Regions from separate parts of the Brevibacillus choshinensis genome, predicted to be linked through region 1. Evidence: predicted binding sites of a transcription regulator. Region 1 holds the regulator's gene; the other holds the start of a gene.
What was found. Region 1 encodes LexA, which represses DNA repair genes until DNA is damaged. Its sites were predicted from a motif close to CGAACATATGTTCG; they were not measured.
Positions count from the first base shown of each region.

Region 2: the regulator LexA is predicted to act here: its motif matches at 2,861-2,874, upstream of JNE38_RS16250 (WYL domain-containing protein).

Region 1 is NZ_CP069127.1:3,428,392-3,433,560, forward strand. Features, by position in the region: gene JNE38_RS17285 (HelD family protein) at 1-1,212, opposite strand, end outside; gene crcB (fluoride efflux transporter CrcB) at 1,249-1,617, opposite strand; gene JNE38_RS17295 (DUF896 domain-containing protein) at 1,703-1,900, opposite strand; gene yneA (cell division suppressor protein YneA) at 1,992-2,330, opposite strand; gene lexA (transcriptional repressor LexA) at 2,492-3,115, shown strand; gene JNE38_RS17310 (DUF456 domain-containing protein) at 3,160-3,645, opposite strand; gene JNE38_RS17315 (DUF4269 domain-containing protein) at 3,789-4,376, shown strand; gene ileS (isoleucine--tRNA ligase) at 4,421-5,169, opposite strand, start outside.
Region 2 is NZ_CP069127.1:3,224,364-3,229,532, forward strand. Features, by position in the region: gene JNE38_RS16245 (FG-GAP-like repeat-containing protein) at 44-1,783, opposite strand; gene JNE38_RS16250 (WYL domain-containing protein) at 2,628-2,843, opposite strand; gene JNE38_RS16255 (hypothetical protein) at 4,680-4,898, shown strand; gene JNE38_RS16260 (creatininase family protein) at 5,045-5,169, opposite strand, start outside.

The DNA of each region.
Region 1 (5,169 bases):
GCGCAGATGCGCAAACATTTGCTTGTTCATTTCCTGCTTGATGTGTTTGCGCAAGGAGTCCAGCCGGCGCTGGTAAGGCAAGTGGGCAAATTGCTCCAAAAAGCTCTGACGAATGAAGTCCCCTGGTATCGTAAAGACTTGCTTGGTCTTGTTGTACTGGAAGCTCAGCTTCTTGAAGGGGATCCGTGTTTCGATTACATAGCGAATATACTGCTCCAGCGCTTCTTTGCACACCAGCGAGCCTTTAAATCGCAATCGATTGCGGGTCAATTCCTGCTCCCGCTCGTCCTGATCGGCTTCAAAAAACAGTTGGATCGGTTTGTCGGGACTTGTAATCCTCCAGCCTTTTGGCAAGAGCGGTTTGACGAGGCGAGCTGCCCAATCGATAAACGTCGACTGCTGCACATCATCTACCCCAAGCTCAGGCAATACGTCCGATATGTATGTAAGAAACATGCGGTTTGGAGCGAACACCATGAATTTTTTGGACATCATGGAATCCTGATAATTATAGATCAGATAGGACAGCCGGTGCAGGGCAATAGTGGTTTTCCCGCTGCCCGCTACCCCCTGCACGACAATCGGCCGCTCTTTTTCCGCACGAATAATGTCATTTTGTTCGGATTGGATGGTCGCCACGATATCCTTTAGACGGCTGTCATTGGCCTGGTTCAGGTTGGCGGCCAAAAATTCATCGATGAAACCTTCCTGCAAGAAATCATCCGGATCTCCCATCTCGCGGTGTATCGTCTCTTTCACTGCGCCATCATAAATCCCGGTGATTTTTCCTTGCTCGATTGCGAAATTACGCTTTAAGGTTACTTCTCCACGGACGATTTCTCTTCCCATCCGGTAAAAGGCGTCTTTGCTCTCCCCAGAATAATAGAGGCTGGCAATCGGTGCTCTCCAGTCGACAACCACAGAGTCAAACGTATCTCCCCGCACAATTCCCCGCTTGCCGATGTAGACCTGATCCAGCTCGTACACTTCATCCTTCATAAAGTCTACCCGTCCGAAGTATGGCTTTTCACGTCCCTGGTCCTCAAGATAGCGCAGATCCTTCGACTTTTTCGAATTCACGACTTGTTTTACGTAGTCGTCGGTAGCTTCCCGAATATCCTCGCGTAATTGCGTGATTTCACTGTCAATTATCGCGATGGTGTCATCCAGCTTCTTTTGTTCCCGTTCGTATTCCCGGTGTTGGGTACTCATACCCGTCCCCCCTCTCAGTCCGTTCATTTCGCATTGCTATGTCCATTGTCGTGCCAGCCAAATACCTGCCGCACACGAAAGCAAACCAACCGTCACGCTCAGAAGCGCATACAACAACCCTCGAACAATCTGGCCATCTCCCCAAAAAGAAATGACCTCCAGAGAAAAGGTGGAGAATGTCGTAAATCCCCCCATTACCCCTGTGGCAAACAATAGATACACTTCCGGTGACAACATTCCCCGTTCTTTTCCCCATACAGACAGCAAACCAATCAGAAATGAACCCACGACGTTCGCGAGCCATGTTCCGATCGGCCACCCCGGCTGATTCGCTATCAATGAAAGACCATAGCGCATCATGGATCCGAGTGCTCCTCCTGCTGCCACCGCAATCCATGGAATCATTATGCTTTCCCTCCCATGCTCGGTTCGGAACAAAAAGACACCCTAGCTTGCAGCAAGGATGTCTTTGTTATCAATATCTGTTATCTTACTGTTTCCGACCATTTTCTTCAAGGTCTTCCACGTAACGGATGGAATCCAGGTTTGCTCTCAAAGAAAGCTTTACAGCATCGATATACTTTTGACGAAGTGCTTTTTGCTCGAGCTTTTCTTCCTCGGACAATCCGACCTCTTTTGACTTTTTCACCAGTTCATTAATGCGCTTGATTTCTGCGTCAGATACCACTACTGGTTCCTCCCCACCTGTAAGTAATGCCGCTCCATTATACCATATCCCAAGGGCGGTGCAAGCAGGTCGGGCGTCAGTGAATGGGAAGTTATTCCGGAAGCGGTATTCTCAAGGTCTGGCCAGGGTAAATCATGACACCTTCCATGTCGTTTATTTCTTTGATCGCCGCTACAAGCTCATTCACGTCCATCTTCGCTTCCTCTTGATAGCGAACAGCCAGCTTCCACAAGCTATCTCCGGCACGCACTGTGATTTCCTTTACCGGCGGAGCCACCTCTACACCAGAAGCAAACACCAGTTCGGTCAACAAATAAAAAAAGAGAGAAAAACTAATCAGAAACAATAGAGCCTGTCCTCGGGTAATGCCGAAACGAGTGCGTCGAACTACCTTCTTTTCAAAGCGATTATGTACAGTCAATACAGACATCAATATCTCCTCCTACAAACGTACGTTCTGTTCTCTTGTTACCATCATATATGGGAACGTATGTTCATGTCAACAAAAAAGATCCGAACTTATGTTTGTCGAACGCAAGATCCCATGGTATAATATAGGAAAACATGTTCGAGAAAACTGAGGTGTCTCTTATGTCAAAACTTTCGAATCGACAGCAGGCCATCATCGACTTCATCCGAAAAGAAGTCCGCGATAAAGGCTACCCACCTTCCGTACGGGAAATCGGGGAAGCAGTCGGACTTGCCTCCAGCTCTACTGTACACGGACACTTAGCTCGCTTGGAAAAGAAAGGCCTCATTCGGCGCGACCCTACCAAACCTCGTGCCATTGAGCTCTTGTCTGAGGAAGATCGCTTTCAAGATGATTTTGAAGATTCCGTTGTTCGTGTGCCCGTCATCGGGAAAGTCACTGCAGGTCAACCGATCACAGCCATTGAAGATGTCGAGGAATATTTCCCATTGCCGGAAAACATCGTAACGTCGGACAAGGTGTACATGCTCCGCGTATCCGGTAACAGTATGATCGACGCGGGAATTCTCGATGGCGACTACGTCATTGTCCGTCAGCAGCACGTTGCGAATAACGGTGATATCGTAGTGGCGATGACCGAAGAAGATGAAGCCACTGTCAAACGCTTCTTTAAAGAGAAGAATCATTTCAGACTCCAGCCGGAGAACGCCACGATGGAGCCGATCATCCTCGACGCCGTTTCGATTCTCGGTAAAGTCATCGGAGTCTATCGCTTGATTCACTAATGATTGCAAGTAAAAAGGACAGCCTCTGCTGTCCTTTTTTGCGCCTATGCCGCGATGAAAAACCAAATGATCATCGTCACCTGGAGCACGACTTTGACGACGGCACTTCCCAAAAATCCGATCAATGAGCCAAAGCCTGCCTTGATGGCTTTTTCCATCGTTTGTTTTTGCATGAAGAGTTCTACCAACACGACGAAAGCGAATGGAAGAATGATCATACCGAACGGCGGGAACAAGAAGATCCCGAGCAAAATCCCGATGATCGCCGCAAACGAAGACCACTTAGATCCCCCGTACTTTTTCACAAAATACATATTGGTCAAGAGATCTGCTCCGTACAAGAGCACACTGAGCGCAATCATCCCCCACCAAAAGGATGACGGAAGTCCCGCACCCGGATCTGCAATAAAGAAGTGATAGATCAGGAAGCCGCCCCATAGCAGGATCGTATCAGGTAATACCGGCAGAAAGATTCCGGCGATACTCAATACAAACAAAGCTACCACAATCACCCATAAAAGTATATCCACTACCCCCACTCCTCTCCCTATGGTATACGAGTCAAGCTCATTTTCGTTGCAGTCTGTTTGACAACCGACTACAATCATTTCACACCCCTATTCTATGATCGTTACCCAATTCTTCGGGACCAAAACACGATGGAGGCATCCACATGAAAAACTGGCGTGATCTCGCTTATTTGCAATCCGGCAATGCTCGCCAACAGGCTGCCTGGAATGCCATCTCGCAAATCCGGCTGATGGAATCCTTGTGTGCGTACGATCCCGTTCTCGCCGGCACAATCCCCCTGCAAATCGATGTTCCGGATAGTGATCTCGATATCATCTGCGTGAGTCATGACCTGGATCGCTTTGATGCTGATGTGCGTGCAGCATATGGCAGCATGGAAGGCTATCAGGAGAGCCGTATTCTCGTATCTGGCAAGGATTCCAGCGTCATCGGATTTTATGCACATGACTTCTGGTTTGAATTGTTCGCTCAATCTGTCCCGGTCGAACAGCAAAATGCATACCGCCATATGGTTATCGAGGATCGATTGCTCTCGATCGGCGGTGAAGAGGCTTATCGGGATATTCGAATGCTCAAAGCGAACGGCATGAAAACCGAGCCTGCCTTCGCTCACTACTTCCATATCCCAGGCAATGACCCTTATCAGGCACTTTTGGAGCTAGAGCGCTACCATACGGAAGAGCTTACGTCCTACATTCTCCTCTTCCAAGAGAAAAACCAGTCCAGATAATGCTTGCCGGACTGGTTCCTCCTTATCAGGTGCCTTGCAGCATGCTACTCCACTCGCAGGCCAATGCTTTTCTCTCCAAAGGAGACTCTCTCCATCGGGTTGCCGGCTTCATATCGGACCTGGTCAAGAAGCACATGGCTCCTCAATACATGATCAAATTGCTCCAGCGCTGCTTTCACCTGCGCATCTACATCCAACGTAAGGGTAATGCGCTTTTCGATCGGTAAATCCAGCTTCTTGCGGTAATCCTGAATGACCCGGATGACCTCGCGCACGATGCCCTCCTGCCTCAGGTCCTGCGTGATTTCCGTATGCAATGCCACATGGATTTGGTATCCTGAAGCCCAAGCGTAGCCCATCTTCCCTTGCTTCTCCACAAGCAATTCCTCCAGCGGGATTCGCACCGTTTCATTCTCCAGAACCAGATCCAGATACCCGTTCTGTATCACCTGTTTTGCCTCAGAGTCGCTCAACTCTTTCAGGCCGTTTTGAATGGGGGCCACTTGTTTGCCGTATTTTTTTCCAGCCACTTTCAAATTCAGTTTGAAGCGGTATGTTACGAAGCTGCTGTCATTTTGCTCCGCCCGAATGCTCTTTACATTGATTTCGTCCATAATGATCGCCGCATATCGCTGGACATCGAACGATCGTTCGCTTATGACGATCAGTTCTGACAAGGGCTGGCGTGTCTTGATCCCTGTCTCGTTTCTGATGTTGCGAGCCAGCTCAACGATACGGCGAACCGTTTCCATTTCCGCTTCCAGCACCTCATCGATGGCACTTGGATCTGCCG
Region 2 (5,169 bases), 200 kb from region 1:
ATTCCATTTGCAATTGCAATTCTAGACCACTCCTAAAAAGGAGTCATTCCTCAAATTGATTACCTTTACGATCCGTGTTATTGAAATCCAAAGTAATTCTCGTCTTGGTTTGAACGACTACCCAATCGTATACCTTTTTTACGCGAATCACTTGAGGCATGACATTATTGGTGACAGCTAAAGAAACGGTAACAGTAAACGTACATGAAGCTGTATTTCCAGACTGATCCGTCGCCGTGCAGCCGACAATGGTCGTTCCCAGAGGGAAGTCCATTGTAAAACTTGCAACAGCAAGCGGAGCTGGAGGAGAAAATGTCTGCGTCATCCCATGGCATGTGATGGAGGTGACACCACATTGATCAGTGGCCGTGGTTTGAAACGTAATCGTAGCAAACGTTTGCCCTGGTGTAATCGACACTGAGATGTCATCAGGACACTGAATGGCGGGAGGAAGGTCTACCACCGTTACGGTAAATGAACATGTTTCGGTATTCCCAAAGATATCTGTTGCTGTACACGTAACTTCGGTCTCTCCTACTGGAAAAAGTGAACCGGAAGGCGGAGAACAGGTTACGGTGACTCCGGGGCAGGAGGCTACAGGGGTTGGATAGTTTACGATGGGGCATGGGACTATTATGTCAGGAGGGCAAGTCGGTGGTTGCACACATCCATTCAACAAAACGGAAACATCGTCTGAATCCTCGTTTGCAGTTGCGATGTCAATCCTTCCGTCTCCATTAAAATCAGCTGCTGTAATGCTGATCGGACCTGCACCTGTTGGGAACTCAAAAGGTGCCGAGAAACCGCCCGAGCCGTCGTTTAGAAGAACAGAGACGTTATTCGTACCTGTATCGGATACAGCCAGATCGATAACTCCATCACAATTAAAGTCAGCCGCTGTAATGTCAAACTCAATAGCGTCGGTACCCGCAGAAAAGGGACTTCCAGGCGCTTGCGTAAACGAACCTAATCCATTGTTTAGGAAAACACTTATATTACTCGTAGCGACATTTCCTGCCGCAAGATCAATGGACCCATTACCATCGAAGTCTGCCGCCACAAGACTAATGGGGTCTAATCCCCCAGGAAGCAAAGAGAAACTCACTCCAGGAGTTTGAAATGTACCATCCCCATTCCCTTTAAATACAGTTATATCATCGGTGTCTCGATTAGCAGTGGCCAGATCAAGGATGCCATCTCCAGTAAAATCAGCTGTGACAATATCAAAAGGGGCTAAACCAGGCGTAGTGGCAAAAGGACTTCCTGGCGCCATCGCAAATACACCTGATCCATTGTTCAACAAGACAGTAACGAAGCTGTTTCCTGTAATGTGACCTATGTTTGCTATTGCTAGATCAGGACCGTTCATGCCATCATAGTCACCGATCGCAATCGAGTAGGATTGAAAAACCGCAGGAAACGCTCCAGTACTGTAAGCTACCGGTGCGGCAAAGGTACCGTCTCCATTATTCAGTAGAATAAATACGCGGTTATTGGAGGTCTGGTCTGTCACAGCCAGATCAATATGACCATCCCCGTTTAAATCAGCTGCCGCGATTTGCCCGAGTAAAACCCCAGGAAACAGAATGCCGAATGAGATAGTCTGTAAGACAGAAAACTCTCCTGAACCATTGTTGATCAGAATGGAAACATCACCGGAAACGATATCAACCACTGCTAAGTCGATAAAATCGTCTCCATTTAGATCTGCGGAGGTTATGCTGGCTGGGGCTGTACCCCCTGTCAAATATTCGACCGCGGTTTGAAAAAAGGGGCATGCCAATCGAGATTCACCCTTCCTTAAGAGAATTCCGCTCGCGTCTTCTTCTAAGGTGCATGTACTGCTTTAATACAGAGAGTCTCTACTCGAGGCTTTAACCGGATATGATTACCTTACCAAGCCATTGAATTTCGTGATCTCCGATTTGAGGATCATCACCAGCACTTGTGAGGCGGTAAGATTTCTGTCATCCTTTCGGGGGATAAGAAAATGGCTTATTCCTGAAAAGGCCCTTCCCTCGATCGAAATGCTTCACACGGAACAACAACTCAGAAGTAAAATAAATTACGTCTACATCATACGCAATTGTCTATGATGTGTTAAAAATTGGACGGAGCATTCCGTTGACGGCATAATGAATAACCCCGCCTCTTCAAAATGTAGAGATGGGGCTTGTTATCTCGAGTTCTTTGATGAAGGGTTATTTTCCTTCTAATATCCATTCGTGAACCTTGTCAGCAGACATAGAGCAGACCCACAAAGCTCCTAATCTCTATCTTTATATTTCTTCAACCAGTTGATTTTCAGGTTATTCTAGTTCATTTCCATCCTGAGTTAGCACTTAGATGCAGGACCCATTGTTTTGGCAACACCATCGGCATTCTGCGAATAGGTTTGCTATCTTGCTTGCCATGATCCCCCCTTTCTTTCCCACGCTTCCAACAGTGCGATCTGATCAGGATTTGAGCGTTGCCACTCGATATACTCCTCTTTTGCAAGAACTTCTAACACTCTCATGATACCTCCCCTATTCCGGCCCGTCTTGATGCACAGCTCATCGATTCTGGGTGTACGTCTGCGTCCAGCAGAGTAATTCGCGATAACCCGTAAAACTTTTCTCTCGATATCAGACAACATTCCGGATCACCAACAGCTGGATTGCCAGGATGTTGTCGATTACAAAAAACCTTTGTTCCTTACTTGTGAGGCTATACGCTTTCAAGCTGTCACCCACCATCTCTAACGGGTGCAGGATGCGCTGTGTTGCATGACCGTCACCGCCGAAATCAAAGATCTGGTTATGCTGATGCTGTGATGTTGCTCTATTTTGTTCCTTTATCAAGTCGTTCGCCTCCGCGTAGAACCTTTGTTCGTATTATATGCGAACAAAACAAGAACATTCAACACGAATTATTTCGCTCCTTTTTCATGCGAATAAAAATACTTGTCACTACAGAATTAAGGCAGATGAATGATGGTAAGCCGCTCATCAGGTAAGGGAATACGGCCTCTTGAGATGAATGGATGGTACGCAGGACAATATAAAAACCTCATCCATACGCGATGAGGTCATTGCCTTTATAGCTTACTTTCAGTTGATTTTGCTATCACCCATCTAACAAATTTAAGATGGCTCCACACAATTAATAATATCGGGGGGTAAGCAAGGGCTGAATACCACCACTTCCATCCATTGTAATAAAAAATGCCATTCTGTATGGATACAAGTTCATACAAGACAGAAAAGCAATCCCACGCTAGTAAATAAGAAGCGATCTTGATGAAACCTTTGCCCGATGGATAAAGAGTAAGTACTAGGTAATTTAAGAGTGGGTAAATGCCTAGTAGTGGGATAAGTGTAATGATGTCAACTCCCTTGTTAAAATAACCGTAAAGGTCATATTTTAAATCAAGATACACATTTACCATTGCTTCAAAGTACAAACCAAACCAAGTAGTTGACAATATTTCTATCCAAGTAAGGCGCCTGGGGACAATCAGGCAGAGAAAGAAAAATACAAGGATCGATCCAATGCAAAATAACATAATGTCCCCTGCTCCCTTACAAAAATTCTACCCTTTGAATTAGTATGTACTTCCATATCTCGTTTCATTTATTTGCGTGTAATTTACGCCAGAACACGACCATATTAGGTGTGAATCTGACGCCCCCCCAAATCTTGGTATCAGGCGCTAATTACTATTTATTTGCTTCTCCATTTGCTCGATTGCTCGATCCATTTTCTTGTCTTTTCCCTGACTCTCGATTACTTGAATTAATCGGTCCAATTTTTCATTACGTTCTTTTTCATGTTGATGCATTGCTTTCATAAATGATATGAAACTAAGGTCCCGTCCCTCTAAAAGCGTTTCAGCGACTATTCGATTGGATTCACGTTTTTTTTTCACGGAATACAAGTTCGGCAAACGGAAAGTATCCTATTCTGTCACGTTCACTTCCCTTCTCACAAGTATTGTTTGGGGATTAATAAGATTATCACAATCTTGAGATGAGCCCTGGATGTTTCATATAACCATTTATCTCTGGTCCCTTTTTGCAGCTTGGAAGTGGGCAGACTTAAAGAATTGGAAAAAGTACCATCCCACAATGCTCTTTATGTCGTTTGCAAACTTGGTCTACTATTTACTTGCCATTGATCAGGATTACTTCTTGTGGAGGTACAGCTACAGTGCGTATCTAAGCCCCGAACTCACTGTTTTCTTATATTGCTTAATCGCTTTCCCAGCTACAGTCATCACTTTTTTATCCAACTAACCAAAGAAAATACGAAATCAAATTGTTCACATCATAAAATACGTTGCTCTTTACGTTGTACTTGAGGTAGTTGCTTTACACACTGGGGCTATCCTTTACTCGAATGGTTGGTCTATTTGGTGGTCAATCTGGTTCAATCTCATTACTTTTTGTGTTCTAAAACTACATCACGATCGTCCTTACTGGGGGTATTTAGCTTCAGCAATTGTAACGGGTTATTTATTGTTCCACTTCCAAGTCCCGCTTTGGGATATCTGAAGAGCTGGAGCCATCGCTGGTACACCTAGGTGTGCGATGAGGTTGGTACGGATTGTCGAGCTAAAGCAGAGCATTAATGTCCTTTCTTCACATGTACTCCTACCAAATTTGGACATACTGCAAAGAGATAGGAGGTTGAATCTCATGGGAAAAGATGAAGCAAAGAAAACCATGCGTTTTTGGATATTTGCAGGCATAGCTGCTATTGCTGCTTCTCAAATACCAATGTTTTTGAAAAAAGGGGACCCTCAGGAGGACGGACAAACTCAGGAGCAACCAAAGAAAAAGCCTGTTTGGATGAAGTATCTCATCGGGGCCGTACTTCTTGGACTTATCCTTTGGTTGTTCGATTATTTCATGTAGGATGCAGGTGCAGGACTAAAAAGATTAGTCGGGAAACAACAGACTCCAGACGGTCGCTTGGCAGCCGAAGCGCTCCTAATTTACCTATTTATGCAAAAACGCTCCCGTCAATAAAATCTCAGGGGAGCGTTGTTTAAGACTCTTTATTATTGAAATTCGCTTTGCTTCTTCATCATGTTCCACTCTCTATCATGATGAATCACTCGTGTATGATGCGGCCGTTCCCTAAATATTCGGATAAACTCAACTAGCCCCTCAACAGCAGCTTCGA